One region of the Kitasatospora sp. NBC_01560 genome, then DNA from elsewhere that is predicted to be linked to it. Evidence: riboswitches for the same ligand, from Rfam matches in the RefSeq annotation. Region 1 holds a riboswitch; each other region holds the start of a gene.
What was found. A riboswitch is a leader RNA that binds a small molecule or an ion and turns the genes downstream of it on or off. The one in region 1 is predicted to bind cobalamin.
Positions count from the first base shown of each region.

Region 2: another riboswitch for cobalamin. It lies ahead of OH807_RS09785 (HoxN/HupN/NixA family nickel/cobalt transporter); the one in region 1 lies ahead of OH807_RS25630 (ribonucleoside-diphosphate reductase subunit alpha).
Region 3: another riboswitch for cobalamin. It lies ahead of metE (5-methyltetrahydropteroyltriglutamate--homocysteine S-methyltransferase); the one in region 1 lies ahead of OH807_RS25630 (ribonucleoside-diphosphate reductase subunit alpha).

Region 1 covers NZ_CP109364.1:5,857,340-5,864,923, reverse strand. Annotated here, with positions in the region: gene OH807_RS25640 (glycoside hydrolase family 26 protein) at 1-1,100, opposite strand, end outside; gene OH807_RS25635 (hypothetical protein) at 1,241-2,476, opposite strand; cobalamin riboswitch at 2,717-2,858, shown strand; gene OH807_RS25630 (ribonucleoside-diphosphate reductase subunit alpha) at 3,048-5,459, shown strand; gene OH807_RS25625 (ribonucleotide-diphosphate reductase subunit beta) at 5,480-6,475, shown strand; gene OH807_RS25620 (hypothetical protein) at 6,620-7,132, shown strand; gene OH807_RS25615 (prohibitin family protein) at 7,283-7,584, shown strand, end outside.
Region 2 covers NZ_CP109364.1:2,351,285-2,358,868, forward strand. Annotated here, with positions in the region: gene OH807_RS09755 (hypothetical protein) at 1-379, opposite strand, end outside; gene OH807_RS09760 (thioesterase family protein) at 615-1,457, opposite strand; gene nusB (transcription antitermination factor NusB) at 1,615-2,052, opposite strand; gene efp (elongation factor P) at 2,057-2,620, opposite strand; gene OH807_RS09775 (M24 family metallopeptidase) at 2,706-3,812, opposite strand; gene rpmG (50S ribosomal protein L33) at 4,006-4,170, shown strand; gene OH807_RS09785 (HoxN/HupN/NixA family nickel/cobalt transporter) at 4,247-5,443, opposite strand; cobalamin riboswitch at 5,476-5,670, opposite strand; gene OH807_RS09790 (ArsR/SmtB family transcription factor) at 5,753-6,169, shown strand; gene OH807_RS09795 (SRPBCC family protein) at 6,221-6,715, opposite strand; gene OH807_RS09800 (RNA polymerase sigma factor) at 6,712-7,230, opposite strand; gene OH807_RS09805 (DUF3995 domain-containing protein) at 7,368-7,584, shown strand, end outside.
Region 3 covers NZ_CP109364.1:9,116,981-9,124,564, forward strand. Annotated here, with positions in the region: gene OH807_RS38895 (CARDB domain-containing protein) at 1-1,099, opposite strand, end outside; cobalamin riboswitch at 1,519-1,688, shown strand; gene metE (5-methyltetrahydropteroyltriglutamate--homocysteine S-methyltransferase) at 1,876-4,188, shown strand; gene OH807_RS38905 (3-hydroxybutyryl-CoA dehydrogenase) at 4,296-5,162, opposite strand; gene aceB (malate synthase A) at 5,189-6,838, opposite strand; gene aceA (isocitrate lyase) at 6,977-7,584, opposite strand, start outside.

The DNA.
Region 1 (7,584 bases):
TCCCAGGGGTCGACGCCGGGTGCGCCGTCCCAGGAGACCGGCGTCCAGGCGAAGAGCAGGTTGTGCAGGCCCCTGGTCTCCACCAGGTAGTGGTAGGTGATCCGCCAGAGCGCCTGGTACTCGGCCGGCTTGCGGCCGGACCACCAGAAGCCGCGGGCGCAGTCGGCCGCGTTCATCTCGTGGTACGGGCGCAGCAGCACCGGGACGTCGTGCGCGGCCAGGTACTCCAGGTGGTCCGCCAGGTAGGAGAGGTCCTTGAGCAGGGCCTGGTACTCGGGGGTGCCGCCCGTGCTGTCCACGACCCGGCCGAACCAGCCGGGGTCCTTGGCGGCGGGCGAGGAGGAGCAGAGCACCCGGTCGAAGGACTTCACGTCCGAGCCCGGGTAGGGCTGGTGGAAGGACATCCCGACCAGCCCGGCCGGGGCGCCGCCGTTGTCGGGCAGCTCGGTGGTGGTGCCGTCGCAGTTCTTCTGCACGCCGGACGCGCCGTAGCTGCCGTCCTCGGCGCGCGGGTGGCCGGACCAGACGGCTGTCATCAGGTCGACCGCGTCGTCGGTGTACTGCCAGCCCGTCGCGCAGGCCGGCCAGCGGCCCTGCGAGTACGAGCGCGGGTTGCCGACGCCCCAGCCGCTCTGGCCGTAGCCGGGGCCGAGGTCGGTCTCCACGAAGCCGGGCAGCTTGCCGGTGATGTCGGCGGCCTTCTTGTAGTAGTAGCCGACCGGTTTGGTCCCGGGGTAGTCACCGTACTCGGGGTTGTAGAGCTCGTTGTGCGCCTCGACGTGCTGGCCGATCACCGTCCCGGCCGAGTGGCCGGCCCGGGCCTGGCTCTCCAGGTCGGCGAGGAGCTGCTGCACGGCCCGGGCGTTCGGGGAGGCCTTCGGGTCACGGGCGACGAGCCCGCGGCCGACCTCGGGCGGCAGGGTGCGCCCGGCGCTGCCCAGGGTGAGCTCGCTGCGGGTGGCGGGCCCGGGCGACGGCCGGCCGCCGTCGCCGTCGGCCCGGCCGTCGTGGCCGGCCAGCACGACCGTCCCGGCGGCCAGCACCGCACCGGCCGCGGCCAGCACGGCGGGCTTGGCGCGCAGCGCTCGGGGCAGGGGCACGGACACTCCTCCGGATGCTGACCGGCACCGGCCTGCGCCGACCCCACCGGAACACCTGTACGACGGACTGGCGGTGAGCCTGCCACACTCCCCCGGCCGGGGCGAACGGGCCCGGCCGGGGCGGACGGGCCCGGCGGCCGTCAGCCCGTGGGGGCGGCGGCCGGGGCGCCGGCCTTGACGCGCTGGAGCAGCTGGTTCTTCACGTGCTCGCCGAAGCCCACGGCCGCCGCGGTGGCGGTGGCGTCCGCGGTGTTGCCGCCCTTGGCGGAGCCCTCGACGGTGAAGTACCCGTACCGGCCCAGGGTGCCCTTGGTGTTGGTGCAGCCCGGGGTGGTGCAGAAGGCCGGCGAGCCGGGGGCGGCGGCGCCCTTGAGGTGGCCGACGTAGTTCTTCAGCGCCGTCTCGGCCTGCTGCTTGTGGTCGAAGACCGCGACCCCGACCGTCACCGCGCTGTCGCCGGAGACGTACGTGGCCCGGAGCACCTGGCGGCAGCCCTGGTCACCGAGGGCCTTGCCGAGGCCGCCGACCGTGGAGTTGCCGTCCCAGCAGGGCGAGTCGAGCGAGACGACGGTCCGGTTCCAGGTGGCGCCGTTGACCGTGACGGTGAGCGCGGAGAAGAGCGCGGCGGCGTCCTGCGGCGCCGGGTCCGTGGCGGCCTCCCAGAGCGCCTTGGACGGGTCCTCCGGCGGGGTGGCGGTGGCGCTCGGGGTGCTCGTCGGGGACGCCTTGCCCGAGGGCGCCGTCGACTGGGCGGCCGTCGCGCTGGGCCCGGCAAGCGGGTCCTTCTTGCCGCCGTCGTCCTTCTTCAGGAACATCAGGCCGCCGGCGATCAGGCCGCCGACCACGACCACGGCGACCGCCGCGCCGATGATCCTCCGCCGGCCCTTGCGCTTGGCGTCGGCCTCGTTCCGGTCGGCCAGCGCCGCCCAGTCCGGCTCGCCGTGCGGCTGCGGGGCGGGCGGCTGGGCCTGCCACTGCTGCTGCGGCATCTGCGGTGGCATCTGCTGCTGCGGGAACGGCTGCCCGGGGTGCGGCTGGACCGGCTGCTGCTGCACCGGCTGCGGCGGCTGCGGGGCGGGCGGCTGGGCCTGCACGGGCGGCTGCGGCGGCTGCTGGCGGACCGGCTGGGGCACCGGCTGCTGGTGGACCGGCTGCGGCTGGACGGGCTGCGGCGCGGGCGGCTGCGGCACCACGGGCACCGGCGGAACCACCGGCTGCTGCGCGGGCACCGGCGGCCCGTAGGAGGCGGGCGGCGGGCCGAATCCGCCCGGCGCCGGCGGTGCCGGCTGTGCGCCGGGGTACGGCGCTGGTGGCACCGGCCCGGGCGGCTGCTGCCCCTGCGGTGCCTGTCCGGGTGCGCCCGTTCCGTCGCTCATGCGTCCCCCTCGCTCCGCTCCCTCATGAGCCGTGATCGTAGGGCATGCTCCTGACCGAACTCCCGCCCGGTGACCATTCCGTTTCCCAATCCGGACACCCCCGGGCGCCGGCCGCGCACCCGCCCGGGCCGGGCCCGGGCGCCGCCGGGGCCCCGGCCCGGCCCTGCAACGGGCCCGTTCCGGTACCACCGGTCACCGGGCCGACACGCGGCGCCGCACAAGATGTGGTGTCGCATCGAGCGGACACCACTAGATGTATGCTCAATCCTGCTGTCGACGCAGGGGAACCCGGTGCGAGTCCGGGACTGCCCCGCAGCGGTGTGCGGGCGGCTCCGACCAGAGCCCGCGAGTCCGAGTACCTGCCGACGGCGTGCCGTCCGGCCTCCCCGCAGGGGCCTCCAGCACTGCACCACTTCCGGGCCTCGCGGGCGGGCCGGGGATGTCACCGTCGCGCGACGCCTTCCGGCCGTCGCGCCGTGCTCCCCTGCCCCGAACGGCCCGGCGCCCCCCGATCCACAGCCGCCGATCGCCGCCAGGAGAGAGCGCCTTGACCACCGCTGCCTCAGTCACCCTGCCCGCCCAGGGTTCCCCCGCCGTCCCGACGGTCTCCGACCCGGGCGGCGCGCTGCTCCGGCTGCTGACCGACCGCAGTGTCGACCTGCCGCAGGTGGACCCCGGCCATGTCGCCGCCGCCGCGCTGCGCGGCCGCCACGCCGGCTCGGACTTCGCCGAGCTGCGCGGGCTGGCCGTGGACGCCGCAGCGTCGATGATCGCCGAGGACCCGCAGTACTCGAAGCTGGCCTCCCGCCTGCTCGCACTGGAGATCGTCGACGAGGCGGTCGGCCAGGGTTCGGTCTGCTTCTCCGCCTCGATCGCCGTCGGCCACGCCGAGGGCCTGATCGGCGACACCACCGCGGCCTTCGTCGCCAAGCACGCAGACACCCTGGACGCGCTGGTCGACCCGCAGGGCGACGACCGCTTCGAGTACTTCGGCCTGCGCACCGTGCAGTCCCGCTACCTGCTGCGCCACCCGATCACCCGCAAGGTGGTCGAGACCCCGCAGCACTTCCTGCTCCGCGTCGCCTGTGGCCTGGCGGTCGGCGACAACGAGCAGTCGGTGCGCGAGGTGGCCGAGCTGTACCGCCTGATGAGTCGGCTGGAGTACCTGACCTCCTCGCCGACCCTCTTCAACTCCGGCACCAAGCACCCGCAGATGTCGAGCTGCTACCTGCTCGACTCGCCGCTGGACAACCTGGACTCGATCTACTCCCGGTACGCCCAGATCGCCCGCCTCTCCAAGCACGCCGGCGGCATCGGCCTCTCCTACTCGCGGATCCGCTCCCGCGGCAGCCTGATCCGGGGCACCAACGGCAAGTCCAACGGCATCGTCCCGTTCCTGCGCACCCTCGACTCCTCGGTCGCCGCCGTCAACCAGGGCGGCCGCCGCAAGGGCGCGGCCTGCGTCTACCTGGAGACCTGGCACGCGGACATCGAGGAGTTCCTGGAGCTGCGCGACAGCACCGGTGAGGAGGCGCGCCGCACGCACAACCTCAACCTGGCGCACTGGATCCCGGACGAGTTCATGCGCCGGGTCAACGCCAACGCCGACTGGTCGCTCTTCTCCCCGGCCGACGTGCCCGAGCTGGTCGACCTCTGGGGCGCCGACTTCGACGAGGCGTACCGCAAGGCCGAGCTGGCCGGCAAGGCCGTCCGCACCATCCCCGCGCAGACCCTCTACGCCCGGATGATGCGCACCCTGGCGCAGACCGGCAACGGCTGGATGACCTTCAAGGACGCCTCCAACCGCGCCGCCAACCAGACCGCGCTGCCCGGTCGCACCGTGCACTCCTCCAACCTCTGCACCGAGATCCTGGAGGTCACGGACGACTCCGAGACCGCCGTCTGCAACCTCGGCTCGGTCAACCTCGGCGCGCACGTCGCCGCCGGTGCCACCGCCGCCGACCTGCTGAACGCGATGGACTGGGACCGGCTGGACGCCACCGTCCGCACCGCCGTGACCTTCCTGGACCGCGTGGTGGACATCAACTTCTACCCGACCCCCGAGGCCGGCGCGTCCAACTCGCGCTGGCGCCCGGTGGGCCTGGGCGTGATGGGCCTCCAGGACGTCTTCTTCCAGCTGCGGATCGACTTCGACTCCGCCGAGGCCAAGCGGCTCTCCACGCTGATCGCCGAGCGCATCATGCTCACCGCGTACGAGCGTTCCGCCGACCTGGCCGAGCAGCTGGGCCGCCACGAGGCGTACGGCGAGACCCGTGCCGCCCGCGGCGAGCTGCACATCGACCACTTCCCGAGCGCCGCGCCCGAGTGGGCCGGCCGCTGGGCCGAGCTGCGCGTGCGGATCGCCGAGACCGGTCTGCGCAACTCGCTGCTGCTGGCCATCGCGCCGACGGCCACGATCGCCTCGATCGCCGGCGTCTACGAGTGCATCGAGCCGCAGGTCTCCAACCTGTTCAAGCGCGAGACCCTCTCCGGCGAGTTCCTCCAGGTCAACCCGTACCTGGTGCGCGAGCTCAAGGACCTGGGCGTCTGGGACCAGCAGACCCGGGACGCGCTGCGCGACGCCAACGGCTCCGTCCAGGAGCTCAACTGGCTGCCCGCCGAGGTCCGTTCGCTCTACCGGACGGCCTGGGAGCTGCCCCAGCGCGCGCTGATCGACCTGGCCGCGGCCCGTATGCCGTACCTCGACCAGAGCCAGTCGCTGAACCTCTTCATGGCCGCGCCCACCATCGGCAAGCTCAGCTCGATGTACGCGTACGCCTGGAAGGTCGGCCTGAAGACCACGTACTACCTGCGCTCGCGCCCGGCGACCCGGATCGCGCAGGCCGCGTCCGGCACCGCGCGCGCCGCCGTCCCGGTGCCGGCCGGCCCGGTGAGCGTGGGCGCCCCGACCCTCACCCCGGAGGAGGAGGCCGCGCTGGCCTGCTCCCTGGAGAACCCCGAGTCCTGCGAGGCCTGCCAGTGAGCACCCCCGACCGCGAGAAGATGCTGCTCGACCCCGGGTTCGAGCTGACCCTGCGCCCGATGCGCTACCCGTCGTTCTACGACCGGTACCGGGACGCGATCAAGAACACCTGGACCGTCGAGGAGGTGGACCTGCACTCCGACGTCGCCGACCTCGCCAAGCTGAGCGAGGGCGAGCGGCACATGATCGGCCGGCTGGTCGCCTTCTTCGCCACCGGTGACTCGATCGTCTCCAACAACGTGGTGCTGAGCCTCTACAAGCACATCAACTCCCCGGAGGCGCGGCTCTACCTGTCGCGCCAGCTGTTCGAGGAGGCCGTGCACGTCCAGTTCTACCTGACGCTGCTGGACACCTACCTTCCGGACCCGGAGGACCGCAACGCGGCCTTCGCCGCGGTGGAGAACATCCCCTCCATCCACCAGAAGGCCCAGTTCTGCTTCAAGTACATGAACGCGGTCGACCACATCGACTCGCTGCAGACCAAGGACGACCGCCGCGCGTTCCTCCTGAACCTGATCTGCTTCGCGGCCTGCGTCGAGGGCCTGTTCTTCTACGGCGCCTTCGCCTACGTGTACTGGTTCCGCTCGCGCGGCCTGCTGCACGGGCTCGCGACGGGCACCAACTGGGTGTTCCGCGACGAGTCCATGCACATGGACTTCGCGATGTCGGTGGTGGACACCGTGCGCGAGGAGGAGCCCGACCTCTTCGACGACAAGATGGCCCAGCAGGTCACCGAGATGCTGGAGGAAGCCGTCGAGGCCGAGCTCCAGTTCGCCCAGGACCTCTGCGGCGAGGGCCTGCCCGGCATGAACACCGCGTCGATGCGCGAGTACCTCCAGGCCGTGGCCGACCAGCGCCTCGCCCGCCTGGGCATGCCGATCCGGTACGGCTCGACGAACCCGTTCGGCTTCATGGAACTCCAGAACGTCCAGGAGCTGACCAACTTCTTCGAGCGCCGTGTGTCGGCGTACCAGGTCGCCGTCGAGGGCTCGGTCGCCTTCGACGACGACTTCTAGAAGACGGCTACCAGAAGACGGCTACCAGCACAGCCGACTTCCAGCACAACAGCGTCCCGTAGGCAGCGGAGCTGTCGCAGGTGAGAGCCCCTCACCCGCGGCAGCTCCGTTGTCGGATCCCCGGTGTCCAGGAGCAGCCCGAACATGTCGCGTCGCAAGGTACCCCTGTCCCAACAGCACGTGGTCGACAGCCCGTTCGGGCGGATACAGATCGACTACGACCGCTGGCCGTCGGTCGTCGCGCGCCTGCACGGGGCGGGAATCCCGGGCGTCACCCTCGTGCCCGACCGCGACCACGGCGCGATGACCGTCAACGGGCATCACGTACCGACGGGCCGGAAGAGCAGCGGCTGGGACCCGAGGCGGGCGTCGCGCACCCGCACCGCCCTGGTGGGCGACCGCAGTTACGAGTTGCGGCCGACCGCCCTGCGCCGGGCCGAGCTGTGGCGCAACGGGGTGCTCCTCGCCCGGGCGCGCGGCACCCTGCGCGCGTGGGCCCCGGGCCGTTCGATCCCCGGCCTGGACGCCCGGGTGACGTGGTCCCAGGGCGTCGACCCCACCGACGTCGCGATCGGCCAGGCCATGGTGACCGGCTTCGGCGCCGGCGCTCCGGGCGCCCTGCTGCGGATCCCGCTCTTCTGGCTCGACAACATCTGACAGGCGGGCACCGGCAGGGCCGGGGTGGGCGCTGATGGCCAACCCGCGGGGTTGATCGTATGAACATCATCTGAAGCGACTCCGGAGCAGGGGCCGGCTGCCTAGGCTGCGGCCGTCCACGCTGATCACTCCAGCCCCGGGGGCCCCACCATGCTCGTCCTGTCCCTGCTGTTCCTGGCCGTCGGCCTCGGCCTGCTCATACTCCGGTGGCGCGGGATCGGCTCCTGGCCGGTCACCCTCGGCGGCATCCTCGCCGGCGCCCTCGGGCTGCTGCTGGGGCTCACCACCTTCGTCCACGTGGTCGAACCGACCGAGGTCGCGGTGCCCACCAGCCTCGGCAAGGTCGGCCGCACCTGGCAGCCGGGCCTCCACCTCAAGTCACCGCTGACCGACGTGACCACCTTCTCGACCCGCCCCACCGATCTCGACCTGACCGGTGACTCCACCGTCGA
Region 2 (7,584 bases), 3.5 Mb from region 1:
GCAGCTGGGTCTGCAGCGGCGGGTTGACCAGGTAGCGGTCGCGGGCGCCCGGCTCGGCCGGGTCGAGACCGTTCAGCAGGCAGAACTCCTCGAAGTCCTGCGGGTGGAACATCCGGGCCCGGACGGTGTCGAAGCCGCGCTGCGCCTCGGCCAGCAGCTCGGCGGTGTCCCGCAGGTAGGCCGGGTAGTCGGGGGCGTCGGAGAGGTGCCAGGCACGGGCGCGCTCGAAGTCCGCCGCGCTGGTCAGCACGCCGATGACGAAGGCCTGGTCCGCGCCGGCCGCGCGCCGCTCGTGCCGCTCGTACCGGGACCGGGTGCGGGGGCGCGGGCCGGCGGCGGTGCAGTCGGGGGTGCGGCGGGCGCGGCCGTTACGGCTCATCGGTGGCTCCTGGGGCGGACGGGCGGGTGGCGGGCAGCGGCGGGGGACGCCACTGACCGTTGTCCTCCCCACCCCCGCACGGCGCACACGCACGGCGTGTCACAGGACTGTAACCGAAAGTGAGGCAGATGCTCCGTCCCGCTCCCCCGGGCACGCCCGCACGCCCCCCGGCGCGCCCCGCCACCGCCCACCGTCACACCCTGCCGTCACACCCTGCCGTCGCGCCGCCCCGCCGTCACGCCGGGCGCGGCACCCGGGCCAGCTGCCGGGACTGCGCGACGAGCCGCCCCGCCTCGTCCCAGACCTCGGCGTCCTCCTCGAAGTAGCCGCCGGCCACGTTGCGGGTGGCATGGGTGACCCGCAGCCACCCGGGCACCGGCCGGGCCCGCAGGTGGACGGTCAGCTCGATGGTCGGCGCCCAGCCGGGCAGCCCGAGGTCGAAGGTGACCGGCGGCAGCGCGTCGGCGACCAGCAGGAGCAGCAGCGGGTCCGGGTCCCGGCCGTCGGCGAGCCGGAACCAGCCCTGGATCCGCCCGTTGCCCGAGGGCTGCCCGAGCGCCCAGCCGATGGTGGCCGGGTCCAGTCGCAGGTCGAACCGCTCCAGCAGGGCGGCCTCGGCGATCAGCGCCTTGGGAGCGTGCTCGACACCGATGCACTGGTCCGGCGGCGGCAGCTGCGGCGGCTGCGCCGTGGTGCGCACCTCGCCGTCGGCGGTGGCGAGGTCGCCGTGGCTGGCGACCACCCGCAGCCGCTCGACGCCGCCCTGGCTGAGCGAGGCGGTGCCGGTGGAGAGCGAGCGGCCGGCGCGCAGCACCTCGGTGCGGACGGTGGCCGGGCCGGGGGTGGACGCGGAGAGGTAGTAGCCGCTGATCGAGACCGGGTCGGCGTGGCCGCCCGCGTCCGTCGCGCCGTGCTCCAGGGAGAGCGCGTGGCCGGCCATCGCGAGCAGCAGCCCGCCGTTGACGCCGCCGCCGATCTGCCAGCCGGCGCCCAGTTCGCCGTCGTACCGGCCGGGCTCGTCCGGGTGGCGGGTCAGGGCGATGCCCTGGTCGAACTCGCTGCGGATCACCGTGGTCATGGGGGGGTGGCCTGCCCTTCGCTGCGGGTCGCCGGGAGCGGGGTCACCGGCGCACCAGGTTACTGGCGAGTAGGGCCCCAACATACGCCACCCGGCGCGAACGCACGACGGCCGCCGGACCCCTCTCGGGATCCGGCGGCCGTACGTCGGGTACTGCTTACCGGCGAATGCTCGGCTTCAGTTCGAGGAAGCGGGCGAGCAGGCCGTTCACGAAGGCCGGGGAGTCGTCCGTGGAGAACTCCTTGGCGATCTCGACGGACTCGTCCAGGACGACCGCGTCCGGGACGCCGTCCTCCCAGATCAGCTCGTAGGCGCCGAGCCGCAGGACGTTGCGGTCCACGATCGGCATCCGGTCGAGCGTCCAGCCCACCGCGTACTCCGAGATCAGGTCGTCGATCCGGCGGGCGTGCTGGACGTAACCCTCGACCAGCTCCATCGTGTACTCGCCGACCTGCGGGGTGCCCTCGTCCGGCTTGGGGTCCCGGGCACGGGCCACCCAGTCGGCGAGGACGGTCAGCGGGTCGACGTTGCGGTGGTCGGCCTCGAAGAGGATCTGGAAGGCCCGGGTACGGGCCTTTGTGCGTGCGGCCGACACGGACTTACTTCACCCGGCCGAGGTAGCTGCCGTCGCGGGTGTCGACCTTGATCTTCTCGCCGGTCACGATGAACAGCGGGACGGCGATCTCGGCACCGGTCTCCAGGGTGGCCGGCTTGGAGCCACCGGTGGAGCGGTCGCCCTGGACGCCCGGCTCGGTGTGGGAGATCGTCAGCTCGACCGAGGCCGGGAGCTCGATGTACAGCGGAGCGCCCTCGTACATCGCGACCAGGGCCTCGAAGCCCTCCAGCAGGTACTTGGAGGCATCGCCGACGACGGCCGGCTCGACCGTGGTCTGGTCGTAGGTGTCCGTGTCCATGAACACGAAGTTCTCGCCGTCCTTGTACGAGAACTGCATGCCGCGCTTGTCGACGTTGGCCGTCTCGACCTTGGTGCCGGCGTTGAAGGTCTTGTCGACGACCTTGCCCGTCAGGACCTCCTTGAGCTTGGTCCGAACGAAGGCCGGGCCCTTGCCGGGCTTGACGTGCTGGAACTCGACGACGGACCAGAGCTTCCCGCCGTCCAGCTTGAGGACCATGCCGTTCTTGAGATCGTTCGTGGAAGCCACGGGCGCACTTACTCCTGGATATAGCTGTCAAGGAACCAAGGGGTGCGTCCTGCCGCCTGCGACAGCCTCCCGGCCGGCCGCGGGTCTACAGGGCGAGGAGCTCCTTGGTGGTGATGGTGAGCAGCTCGGGCCCGCCCTCTTCGAGGGGGCGCACCACGAGGGTGTCCTCGATCCGGACACCGCCCTTGCCCGGGAGGTGAACCCCCGGACCGACGGTGACCGGCACGCGGCTGTCCAGTTTACCCATGTCCGACGGACCGAGGCGCGGCGCCTCCCGGATCTCCAGCCCGATGCCGTGCCCGAGCGGGTGCGGGGAGCTCTCGGTGTGCCCGGCGGCCTGGAGGATCTCCCGCGCCGCCTGGTCGGGTACGTACTGCTCGACGCCCGGCCCGAGCGCCTCCCGGCCGGCCCGCTGGGCCCGGAAGACCAGCCGATGCAGCTCCACCTGCCAGGGAGCGGGGGCGGCCCCGATCACGAAGGTCCGGGCGGTGGAGACCCCGTACCCGCGGTACTGCGCACCGAGCACCACGGTCAGGAAGTCACCCTCCTCGACCCGCCGGTCGGTGGGCTGGTGGGACTGCTGGCCGGAGTGGCTTCCGGTGCCGACCGAGACCGGGAAGGCCGCCTTGTCCGCACCGTGGTCGATCATCCGGCGCTCCAGCTCCATCGCCAGGTGCCGCTCGGTACGGCCGACCAGGATCGACTCCAGCAGCTCGCCGAGCGCCTGGTCGGCGATCTCGGCCGCGATCCGCAGGTCCGCGATCTCGTGCTCGTCCTTGACCACCCGCAGCCGCTCGACCGCCTGCCCCAGATCCGCCAGCCGGACCCCCTCGGCCAGGCCGGCCACCGCACGGTGCCGGCTGACGGTCAGGTCGTGCTCCTCGACCACCAGGTCCGCCACGCGCAGCCGCGTCGCCGCGGCGGCGGCCGCCAGCGCGGTGTCCGCCCCCGCGGCCACCGGCACCTGGGTGACGTCCGCGGCGATCAGGTGCTCCCCGGTGTCGTCCGGCGGCAGATCGTCGGGCAGCGCCAGCAGCACCCGTTCCCGGGTGAGCAGCAGCGTCGCCCCGCACGGCGGGCACCCGGTCAGGTACCGCACGTTCGCCGCCCTGGTGATGAGCGCCGCATCGGCCCCGGACGCACTGCAGTGCTCCCGCAACCGCTCCCGCCGGCCCGCGTACGCATCAGACATGCGTCGAGCGTACGAACCCCCACCCCGATCCGCCCGCCGAGCACCCCCACCCGGGCATCCCCCACCTCGCACCACGGCCCGGGAATGGGCGGGGAGGCGGTCGTGTTGGACAGGGTGAAAACGACATCCGTTTCGGCGTACGGCTCCGGCCGGCTGCCGGAGCGGGCCCCGTGCAGGTACCAGGAGGACACCCATGGCCCGCAGTGAACTGCGCCCCGTCGTCAAGCTCAGGTCCACGGCCGGGACGGGCTTCACGTACGTGACCCGCAAGAACCGGCGCAACGACCCGGACCGGCTGGTGCTGCGCAAGTACGACCCGGCCGCCGGGCAGCACGTGGACTTCCGCGAAGAGCGCTGAGCCCCGGAACGCGGACGCGGCGCCCGTCCGGCCCCTGCGAGGGTCGGACGGGCGCCGCGGCACGTCGGGCGGGGTGCTACTCCGTGCTCTCCCCGGCGGTCCGCACGGCGGCAGCGTCCGGGGCGGCCGGACCGGGGACGGCGGCGCCGGAGCCGGCCCCTGTGCCCACCGGCCGGGGGCTCCAGCGCTTCTCGACACCGGCGAGCCGCCAGTAGGCGATCGCCGCTCCCCAGACCACCACGAACAGGCCGACGATCGCGTAGCCGACGTTGTCCAGCGAGATGTCCGCGATCCAGCCGCTGACCGGGTCGGTGAGGTCCAGCTTCTCGTGCAGCACCGCGACCAGCTCGATGGTGCCGATGATGAACGCCACCGCGATCGACAGCCCGGTGATGGTCAGGTTGTAGTACACCTTGCGCACCGGGTTGGAGAACGCCCACTGGTACGCGAAGTTCATGAACGTCCCGTCCAGCGTGTCGAACAGGCTCATCCCCGACGCGAACAGCAGCGGCAGGCAGACGATCGCGTACCAGGGCAGCCCGGCGGCCGCGCCGGAGCCGGCCATCACCATCAGCGTCACCTCGGTCGCGGTGTCGAAGCCGAGGCCGAGCACCATGCCGACCGGGAACATCTGGCCGGGCCGGGTGATCGAGCGGGTCGCCCGGTTCAGCACCCGGGCCATCAGGCCGCGCGAGTTGAGGTGCTCCTCCAGCTCCGCCTCGTCGAACCGACCGGCGCGCATCGACCGGAACACCCTGAGGATGCCGAACAGCGCCGCCAGGTTGAGCGCGCCGATCAGGTAGAGGAAGACGCCGGACGCGGAGGTGCCGACCACGCCGAGCCACTGGTGCGTGGTGGACTCGTCGTCCATCAGCGTGTTGGCCAGCTGCGCGCCGCCCGCCACCAGGGCGGCCATCAGGACCACCATCGAGGAGTGGCCGAGGGCGAACCAGAAGCCCACCGAGACGGGCCGCTTGCCGTCGGCCATCAGCTTGCGGGTGGTGTTGTCGATCACCGCGATGTGGTCGGCGTCGAAGGCGTGCCGCATGCCGAGGGTGTACGCCGTGATGCCCAGGCCCACCCCGAAGACCTGGGTGCCGACCTTGTACTCCTCCGGAGCCACCAGGAAGATCAGCGTCCCGAACGCCACCACGTGCATGGCCAGGATCACCCCCATCAACCCGGCCGTGCGGAGGGTGTCCTCGCGCCGCCAGCGGAAGGTCGGCAGGGCGGTGGACACCGCTGGAACAGCGGCGGTTTCGGGCAGGGTCATCTTCGGATCACGCTCCAGCACCTCGTGGATAGACGTTCGTGAGATGCCGTGGCCGGTCTCCTGGCTGACGGGGCTTCCGCATCCGCCTTCCCAGGCGCGCAAGGCGCCCAGTGGCTTCGTGGATACGGACGAATCCCCCCGATCACAGTGGCGAGGGCCGCTCCGGACTCCGGACCCCTGAGGGTCCGTCACCGGTCTTCCCGAACACCACGGCGGGGAACACCGTAGGGGGCCGCGCGCCACCCTTGCAAGGCTGCGCACCTGCGCAGGTGTCCAGGATCACAGGCCGTGGGCTGCAAGAATGTCCGCATGCATCTCGTACCGGCCGACCGCGCGGGCCACCGCACCATCGACGGACACCGGGTCTGCGAGGCCATCGCCGCCATCGGCGACACCGGTCACGTCCGGTCCTGGGCCGAGCGGTTCTCACTGCTCGCCGACCCGGGGCGGCTCGCCCTGCTGCTCGCCCTGCACCGGGCCGGGCCGCTCGCCGTCTCCGACCTGGCGGTCGCCACCGGGATGCGCGACCCGGCCGTCTCGCAGGCGCTGCGACTGCTCCGCACCGCCGGTGTGGTGACCGGTGACAAGGACGGCCGTGTGGTGCGCTACCGGCTCGTGGACGAGGCTCTGCGCCCCCTCCTCGACGAGTGCGCCGCCGCCGAGCACGACGAGCACGGCGAGCCCCCGCTCCCCGCACCACCGCGGCCGGCCGACCTGACCGGCTGACCGGCTGACCGGCTCCGCCCACGGGACACCGCCCCGGGCCCGGAGTCCGCCTCACCGCTCCCGCCCTCGCCCCTCCCGTACCAGCCGTTCGAAGCGGTCCAGCGAGCGCCGGGCCAGGGGGTCGGTCGCGGGCCGCAGGAGCAGCCCGAGCGGGCCCGCGCCGGGGAGCCGGAACGCGCCGAGGAAGGCGAAGCGGGTGCCGGCCGCCTCGGGGCGGGCCGCCATCCCGCCGAGCAGGAAGCGGCTGCGCATCAGGCACCAGCCGGGTGCCAGCTCGACGTCGAAACGGGCCCGCAGCCGGGTGTGGCCGGTCACCAGCGCCTCGGCGCGGCCGTCCGCCGGTCCCTCGGTGACGCGGACCGACCGAATGTCCGGCAGCCAGCGCGGGAGCCCTTCCTCCAGGTCGGCCGCGGCCGCCCAGACCTGCTCGAAGGGCGCCTCGATCAGCGCCTCCCGGACGGCGGCGCCGGGGGTCACGGCGGCGATCACGTGCAGCCGGCGCACCGGGTCGAAGGCCGCAGTCGGCCAGGGGATCCGTGCGCTCACTGCTGCCACGCCCTTCGAAAGCCGAGCCGGGCCCGGGAGAGCCGGGACTTCACGGTGCCGGGTGCCACACCCAGCAGTTCTGCGGTGGACCTCTCGTCCAGGCCCTCCACGTCCCGCAGCACCAGGACGGCGCGGTGCTCGGGAGTCAGCCGGGCCAGCACGTCCTGGATGTCGGTGGCCAGCTGCGGGTCGCCGGGTCGGGGCAGTTCGGAAAGGTCGGCGGGGACGCAGCGGGCGACCCGCCGGACATACCGGACGGCCTCCCGGACGGCGATCGAGCGGACCCAGCCGAACAGCGCGGCCGGGTCCTGGAGCTGGCCCAGCTTGCGGAAGACGGCGATCAGCGCCTCCTGGGTCGCGTCGGGGCCGTCGTCCAGCGCGATCGGGCCGCAGAGCCGGCGGACATAGGGCTCGACCAGCTCCAGCAGCTCGCCGACGGCCAGCTGGTCGCCGCGCTGGGCGGCGCGGACCAGGCCGGCGAGCCGGTCGGCGGTTCGGGTTTCAGGGCCATCCACACCGCATCAGAGGCGCCGGACCGGCCGGATGTTCCCTCCCTCCCCCGACTTTCCGCTGTGACGCTCGTCACGGGAACGCCCGGCCGGGCGGGCGGCTCCTGCGGGGTGACTCATCGTCGGATGCCCGGAGGACCACCGTGAACCGTCGCCGTACCGCCGCCCTCGCCGTTGCCGGCCTGCTCGCCGCCGACGCCCTGCTGCACGTCTACTGGGCCACCGGCCGCACTTGGCCGGCGGCCGGCCCGGCATCACTCTCCCGGGCGGTGCTCAATGCCGAGGTGCCGTTCACGCCGCCGGTGGTGCTGCCCCTCGCGGCCCTGCTGTTCTCCGGCTCGGCCCTGGTGCTCGCCCGTG
Region 3 (7,584 bases), 3.3 Mb from region 1:
CGGTGGCCGGGTAGCTGGCGGTGCAGTTCGCCGACGCGCCCGGTGCGAGCGGTCCGGCCGGGCAGGTCACCGTGGGCGTGCCCGGGCCGTTGTCGGTGACGGCGACGGTGGTGAGCGGTACGTCGGCCCTGTTGGTCACCGTGTACGTGTAGTGGATGGTCTCGCCGGTGACGAACGAGCCCTCCGCCGCGGTCTTGGTGATCGACGGGGCGGCCACGGTGTTGCAGTTCCCGCTGTCCTGCACCGACGTTGCGCCGAAGAACGCGTTCCCCGTCGCGCTGACCTGGGTGAACGCCAGCGGGTCGGTCGACGCGGCGGTCGGGATCGGGGCCGTCAGCCTGTTGAGGTTGCCGTTCGCGCCGAACAGGTAGACGTCGCTTCCGGACAGGGCCATCCCGAACGTGGTCGGGACGGTGCCGACCTCGGTGAGCGTGTTGTCCGGGTGGATCCGGAAGATCGCGCTCGGGGTGGACCCGGACGATCCGGCGGGGGAGGCCGAGGCGAGGATGTCACCGTCGGCGAGGGAGAGGAAGTCACCCGCCGACACGAACCCGGCCGGGAACGAGGCGCCGAAGACGGCGCTCGCGCCGGTGGCCGGGTCGATCGTGAAGATGGTGTTGGTGCTGAAGGTGCCGGTCAGCAGCAGGCCGCTCGGCAACGGGCTCAGCGCGTTGAACACACTGACGGACGGCGATGCCGCCGGGCCGGTGACTGCCACCGACGCCGTCTCCGCCCCCGTGGCCGGGTCGATCGTGCGCAGCGCGGGGGCGGAGCCGGGGAAGTCGATCCCGTAGAGCGTGCCACCGTCGGCGCTGAACCCGATGTCGCCGTAGTCCCGCACCACCGGCACGCTGAACAGCTGCGTGCCGGTGGGGCTGTATTCGATCAGCCGGTGGTCGCCGCCGCCGGTGTTCGCCCACAGGGGTGCGGGCGGGCATGCCGCCCGGGTGTGCGGGACGGCCTTGGGCTGCGTTCCGTCGGCCGGCCTCGGCAGGGCCGTTGCCGTGCCCGATCCCCACAGCACCGTCGTGCCGGCCAGGGCCAGCCCGATGGCCGCGGTTGAACCACGGCGGGACAAGGACGGTCTGCTCGGCGTCATCTCAGCTCCAGATCGGTCGGGTGGGTGAATCGCCGCAGACCGTCCGGTTGGCCGCAGGTGCACGACCGATAGGCATATGGTGCGACAATTTGTGCACAATGAGTGACCTTCTTGCGGATCATTCATGCGGACAATCGTTCGACGTCCACCGGATGAACCACTGCCGTCCACCGGACAGCGCCGTTCCCGGTCCTCCTCCCGGATTCCTGAACGCCGGGCCGGTGGGCCCCGGCCGGGCCCGGCCGGCGCCGGCTTCGGCCGGCGTCAGCACCGGGGCCCGGGACGGTGACAGCCGGTCGGCCGGCTCCGACGGCGTCTCAGAATGTGGTCGGTTGAGTGATTCTCCGGTCGGATGCCGCGGGATTGGCCGTAGGCTGCCGGGTGTAGCTGGTACGCCCCGTCCGCCAGGCGGGGTGTCGTAAGAGGGAACCCGGTGACGCCTTTCAATTGGCCAGTCCGGGACTGCCCCGCAGCGGTGAGCGGGAACGACCGCCGTCAGACGCACTGGGCCCGGGAGGGTCTGGGAAGCGACGGCCAGTAGGTGTCCGCCCTGGAACCAGGGTGGGCGTGCCCGCGAGTCCGAAGACCTGCCTGCTGCCCGCCCGCGGTGGACCCGCGTGCGGCTGTCCGATGACCTCGAGGGCGGGTCGGCGACCACACCGGGTGGATCGGGCGTGCGCGTTTGCAGCGCCGGCCTGCCGTCTGGTTCGTCGTCCCTTCGCGTCCTCGTGCCGTCCTCGGGCACTTGAGGAAACAGACTCGCGAAGGAGAGTCCCTTGACCACGAAGTCCGCAGACGCGGCGACCGCGACCGTGTTCGGCTACCCCCGCCAGGGCAGGGGCCGGGAGCTCAAGAAGGCCGTCGAGGGGTACTGGAAGGGCACGGTCACCGCCGACGTGCTGCTGGCCACGGCCGCCGACCTGCGCCGGGGCAACTGGCGCCAGCTCGTCGACTCCGGCGTCACGGAGGTCCCGACCGGCGACTTCTCGCTCTACGACCACGTGCTGGACACCAGCGTGGCCGTCGGCGCGATCCCGGCCCGCCACCGGGCGGCCGTCGACGCCGACCCGTTGGACGGCTACTTCGCCATGGCGCGCGGCACGCAGGAGGTGGCGCCGCTGGAGATGACCAAGTGGTTCGACACCAACTACCACTACCTGGTGCCCGAACTCGGCCCCGACACCACGTTCGCCGCGAACCCGGCCAAGGCCGTCGCGGAGCTGCGCGAGGCGCTGGCGCTCGGCCACCGCGCCCGCCCGGTGCTGGTCGGCCCGATCACGTACCTGCTGCTCGCCAAGCCCGCCCCGGGCGTGGCCGCCGACTTCCAGCCGATCACCCTGCTCGACCGCCTGCTACCCGTCTACGCCCGGCTGTTGGCGGACCTGAAGGCCGCCGGCGCCGAGTGGGTGCAACTGGACGAGCCCGCCCTCGTCCAGGACCGCACCCCCGCCGAACTGAACGCCGCCGCCCGCGCCTACCGCGACCTCGGCGCCCTCGCCGACCGGCCGCAACTGCTGGTCGCGACGTACTTCGACCGCCTCGGCGACGCCCTGCCGGTGCTCGCCAAGGCTCCGGTCGAGGGCCTGGCACTGGACTTCACCGGACCGGCCGCCGCCAACCTGGACGATCTCGCAGCCGTCGGCGGCCTGCCCGGAAAGCGCCTGGTGGCCGGGGTGGTGGACGGCCGCAACATCTGGATCAACGACCTGGAGAAGTCCCTCGCCACCCTGGCCACGCTGCTCGGCCTCGCCGACCGGGTCGACGTCGCGGCATCCTGCTCGCTGCTGCACGTGCCGATCGACGCCAGCACCGAGCGCGACATCGACCCGCAGATCGCCCGCTGGCTCGCCTTCGCCAAGCAGAAGGCCGCCGAGGCGGCGCTGCTGGCCCGGGGCCTGCGCGAGGGCACCGGCGCGATCACCGCCGAACTCGCCGCCAACCGGGCCGACCTGGCCTCCCGCGTCAACTCGCCGATCACCCGTGACCCCGCCGTCCGCGCCCGTACGGCGGCGGTGACCGAGGCCGACGCCCGGCGGCCGCAGGCCTACCCCCGGCGGAGCGAGGCCCAGCGCGCCCGCCTCGGCCTGCCGCTGCTGCCCACCACCACCATCGGGTCCTTCCCGCAGACCACCGAACTGCGCGTCGCCCGGGCCGATCTGACGGCCGGCCGGATCGGCGCGGAGGCCTACCGGGAGCGGATGGAGGAGGAGGTCCGCGAGGTGATCGCGTACCAGGAGAAGGCCGGCCTGGACGTCCTCGTCCACGGCGAGCCCGAACGCAACGACATGGTCCAGTACTTCGCCGAGCAGCTCACCGGCTACCTGGCCACCCGGAACGGCTGGGTGCAGTCGTACGGCACCCGATACGTCCGCCCGCCGGTGCTCGCCGGGGACATCTCCCGCCCGCACCCGATGACCGTCGACTGGTTCCGCTACGCGCAGGGCCTGACGGACCGCCCGGTCAAGGGCATGCTCACCGGGCCGGTCACCATGCTCGCCTGGTCCTTCGTCCGCGACGACCAGCCGCTCGCCGACACCGCCCGCCAGGTCGCCCTCGCCCTGCGCGACGAAGTCACCGACCTGGAGGCCGCCGGCGCGGCCGTCGTCCAGGTCGACGAACCCGCGCTGCGCGAGACCCTGCCGCTGCGCGCCGCGAGCCGCCCCGCCTACCTGGACTGGGCCACGGAGTCGTTCCGCCTGGCCACCTCCGGGGTGCGGGCCGACACCCAGATCCACACCCACATGTGCTACGCCGAGTTCGGCGCGATCATGACCGCGATCGACGAGCTCGACGCGGATGTGATCTCGCTGGAGGCCACCCGTTCCCACATGGAGGTCGCCGGTGAGCTGGCCGGGGCCGGCTACCCGCGCGAGGTCGGCCCGGGCGTGTGGGACATCCACTCCCCGCGCGTCCCGAGCACCGACGAGGCGGTGGCACTGCTCCGGGCCGGGCTCGCGGCGATCCCGGCCGAGCGGCTCTGGGTCAACCCCGACTGCGGTCTGAAGACCCGCGGTTGGGCCGAGACCCGGGCGTCGTTGGACAGTCTGGTCGGTGCCGCCCGCCGTCTGCGGGAGGAACTCGCCGGCTGAGCGCCGGTGCGGGACCGGAGGGGCGGACGGGGGCCGCAGCTGACCGGGAGGACCGGGAGGACCGGGAGGACCGGGAGGCCACCACCGCACCGCCTCCGGATCAACGGTCAGGCCTTCCGGTGCGCGTGGAAGCCCCGTCCACTCTTGCGGCCGAGCAGACCGGCCTCGACCATCCGGGCGAGCAGGGGCGGCGGGGCGTAGAGCGGCTCCTTGTACTCGTCGTACAGGGACTCGGCGATGGCCTGGACGGTGTCCAGGCCGATCAGGTCGGCGAGGGCGAGGGGCCCCATGGGGTGGGCGCAGCCGTGCACCATGCCGGCGTCGATGTCCTCGACGCCGGCATGGCCCGCCTCGGCCATCCGGATCGCGGACAGCAGGTAGGGGATCAGCAGGGCGTTGACGACGAATCCGGCGCGGTCGCGGGAGCGGACGACGTGCTTGCCGAGGACGTCCCGGGTGAAGGTCTCCACCCGGTCGAGGACGGCCGGGTCGGTGTGCAGCGAGGGGACCAGCTCGACCAGGGGCATGACCGGTGCGGGGTTGAAGAAGTGCAGACCCAGCAGGTGCGTGGCGCGGCCGGTGGCGATGCCGAGCCGGGTGATCGGGATGGCGGAGGTGTTGGTCGCGAGCACCGCCTCCTCGGAGACGAGGATCTTGTCGAGGGCTCGGAGGACCTCGGTCTTGACGCCTTCGGCCTCGACGACGGCCTCGACCACCAACTGCCGGTCGGCCAGCGCCTCCAGGTCGTCGGCGAACAGCAGGTGCGCCCAGGCGTCGGTGCGCTGCTGTTCGCCGAGACGGCCCCGCTGGACGGCGTGGTGCAGCGAGCGGTCGATCCGGCTGCGGGCGGCGCGGAGGGCGGCCGAGCCGTTCTCGCAGACGACGGTGTCGAGCCCGGCACGGGCGAAGACCTCGGCGATGCCGGCGCCCATCTGGCCGGCACCGACGACGGCGACACGGCGGATGTCGTTCATGCACTGTCTCCTTGGCGGGGGCCGGTTCAGGCGGCCGGGGTGGTGAGGCGGACGAGGTGGCGGGCGTAGGCCCCGGTGGTGAGGAAGGCGGGCAGCTCGGTGCCGAGGGCGGTCTCGGTGAGAATCCGGGTGGCGTCGTCGACCAGGATCGGGTCGGCGCCCTCGGCGAGCAGTGCGGCCCGCTCGCGGTCGATCAGCCGGCGGACCAGGTCCGGGGTGGCGAGCGAGCCACCGGCCAGCCGGGAGCAGTGGTGGACCCACTGCCAGAGCTGGCAGCGGGCGATCTCCGCCGTGGCGACGTCCTCCATCAGTCCGAACACGGCGACCGCGCCCGCGCCGCCGAGCCAGGCGGTGAGGTAGCGCAGCGCGACCGCGACGTTGGCGCGCACGCCCTGCTCGGTCGGCAGGCCGACGGTGAGGCGGTGGACGGCGAGCAGGTCGGTGGCGGTCACCTCGACGTCCTCGCGGGTGCGGTCGAGCTGGTTCGGGTGGTCGCCGAGGACGGCGTCGAACGCGGTGCGGCAGGTGGCGACCAGGCCGGGGTGGGCGACCCAGGAGCCGTCGAACCCGTCGCCGGCCTCGCGTTCCTTGTCGGCCCGGACCTTCGTCAGCGCGGCTTCGTTGGCCGCGGGGTCGCGCTGCGGGACGGCGGCGGCCATGCCGCCGATGGCATGGGCGCCGCGCCGGTGGCAGGTGCGGACCAGCAGCTCGGTGTAGGCGCGCAGGAACGGCTGGGTCATGGTGAGGGAGGAGCGGTCGGGCAGCACGAAGCGCGGGCCCTGCCGGGCGAAGTTCTTGATCAGGCTGAACAGGTAGTCCCAGCGGCCGGCGTTGAGACCGGCGGCGTGCTCGCGCAGCTCGTACAGGATCTCGTCCATCTCGAACGCCGCGGTGACGGTCTCGATCAGGACGGTGGCCCGGATCGTGCCGCGCGCGATGCCCAGCTCGGCCTGGGCGAAGGTGAAGATGTCGTTCCAGAGCCGGGCTTCGAGGTGGTTCTCCAGCTTGGGCAGGTAGAAGTACGGGCCGCTGCCCCGCTCGATCTGGAGCCTGCCGCAGTGGAAGAGGTAGAGGCCGAAGTCGACCAGGGCGCCGATCGCGGGGCGGCCGTCGATCAGCAGGTGGGCCTCGTCCAGGTGCCAGCCGCGCGGGCGGACCACGATGGTGGCGGGGGAGTCGCCGATCCGGTAGCGCCTGCCCCCGGGGGTGGTGTCGTCGATCCGGCGCTGGATGGCGTCGAGCAGGTTGAGCTGGCCGGAGACGAGGTTGTGCCAGGTGGGGGAGGTGGCGTCCTCGAAGTCCGCCAGCCACACCTTCGCACCGGAGTTCAGCGCGTTGACCGCCATCCGGCGCTCGGGCGGGCCGGTGATCTCCACCCGGCGGTCGTCCAGCCCGGGTCCCGCCCCGGCGACCCGCCAGCCGGCGTCCTCCCGGACGGCGCGGGTGTGCGGGAGGAAGTCCAGGCCCGCGCCGGCGGCGAGGGCGGCGGCGCGGCGTGCCCGCTCGGCGAGCAGTTCGGCGCGGCGGCCGGCGAAGGCGCGGTGGAGCCGGGCGAGGAAGGCCAGGGCCTCGGGGGTGAGGATCTCCTCGAAGCGGTCCTCGTGCGCGCCGAGGAGCTCGACGGGCGGCCCGACGGGGATCTCGACGGGGATCTCGGTGCGGCTGGTGGGGCTCATCCGGTACTCCAGGAAGCAGGCGGCGGGAATCAGGGGGTGATGGGGCCCGGGGCCTCGTCCCTCAACGAGGCCCCGGGCGGGGTGGGCGGCGGCCGCGGAGCTCCCCGCTCCAGTGGTGTGCCGGCCGCCGTGGGTGGCTCAGTGGAACTGCTCGGCCTCGGTGGAGCCGGTCAGCGCGAGGGTCTCGGCGTTGGGGTTGAGCGCGGTGGAGACGAGGTCGAAGTAGCCGGTGCCGACCTCGCGCTGGTGCTTGACCGCGGTGTAGCCGTCCGGCACGGCGGCGAACTCGGCCTCCTGGAGATCGACGTAGGCCGTCATGCCGTGCTCGGCGTAGCCCTTCGCCAGCTGGAACATCGAGTGGTTCAGGGCGTGGAAGCCGGCCAGGGTGATGAACTGGAAGCGGTAGCCCATCGCGCCCAGCTCCCGCTGGAACTTGGCGATCTGGTCGTCGTCCAGCGCGGCCTTCCAGTTGAACGACGGCGAGCAGTTGTAGGCGAGCATCTTGTCCGGGTACTCGGCCTTGAGCGCCTCGGCGAACTCGCGGGCCTGGGCGAGGTCCGGCGTGCCGGTCTCCACCCAGATCAGGTCCGCGTACGGGGCGAAGGCCAGGCCGCGGGAGATCACCGGGGCCATGCCGGGCTCGACCCGGTAGAAGCCCTCGGCGGTGCGCTCGCCGGTGCAGAAGCGGGCGTCGCGCTCGTCGACGTCGGTGGTCAGCAGGTTGGCGGCGAGCGCGTCCGTGCGGG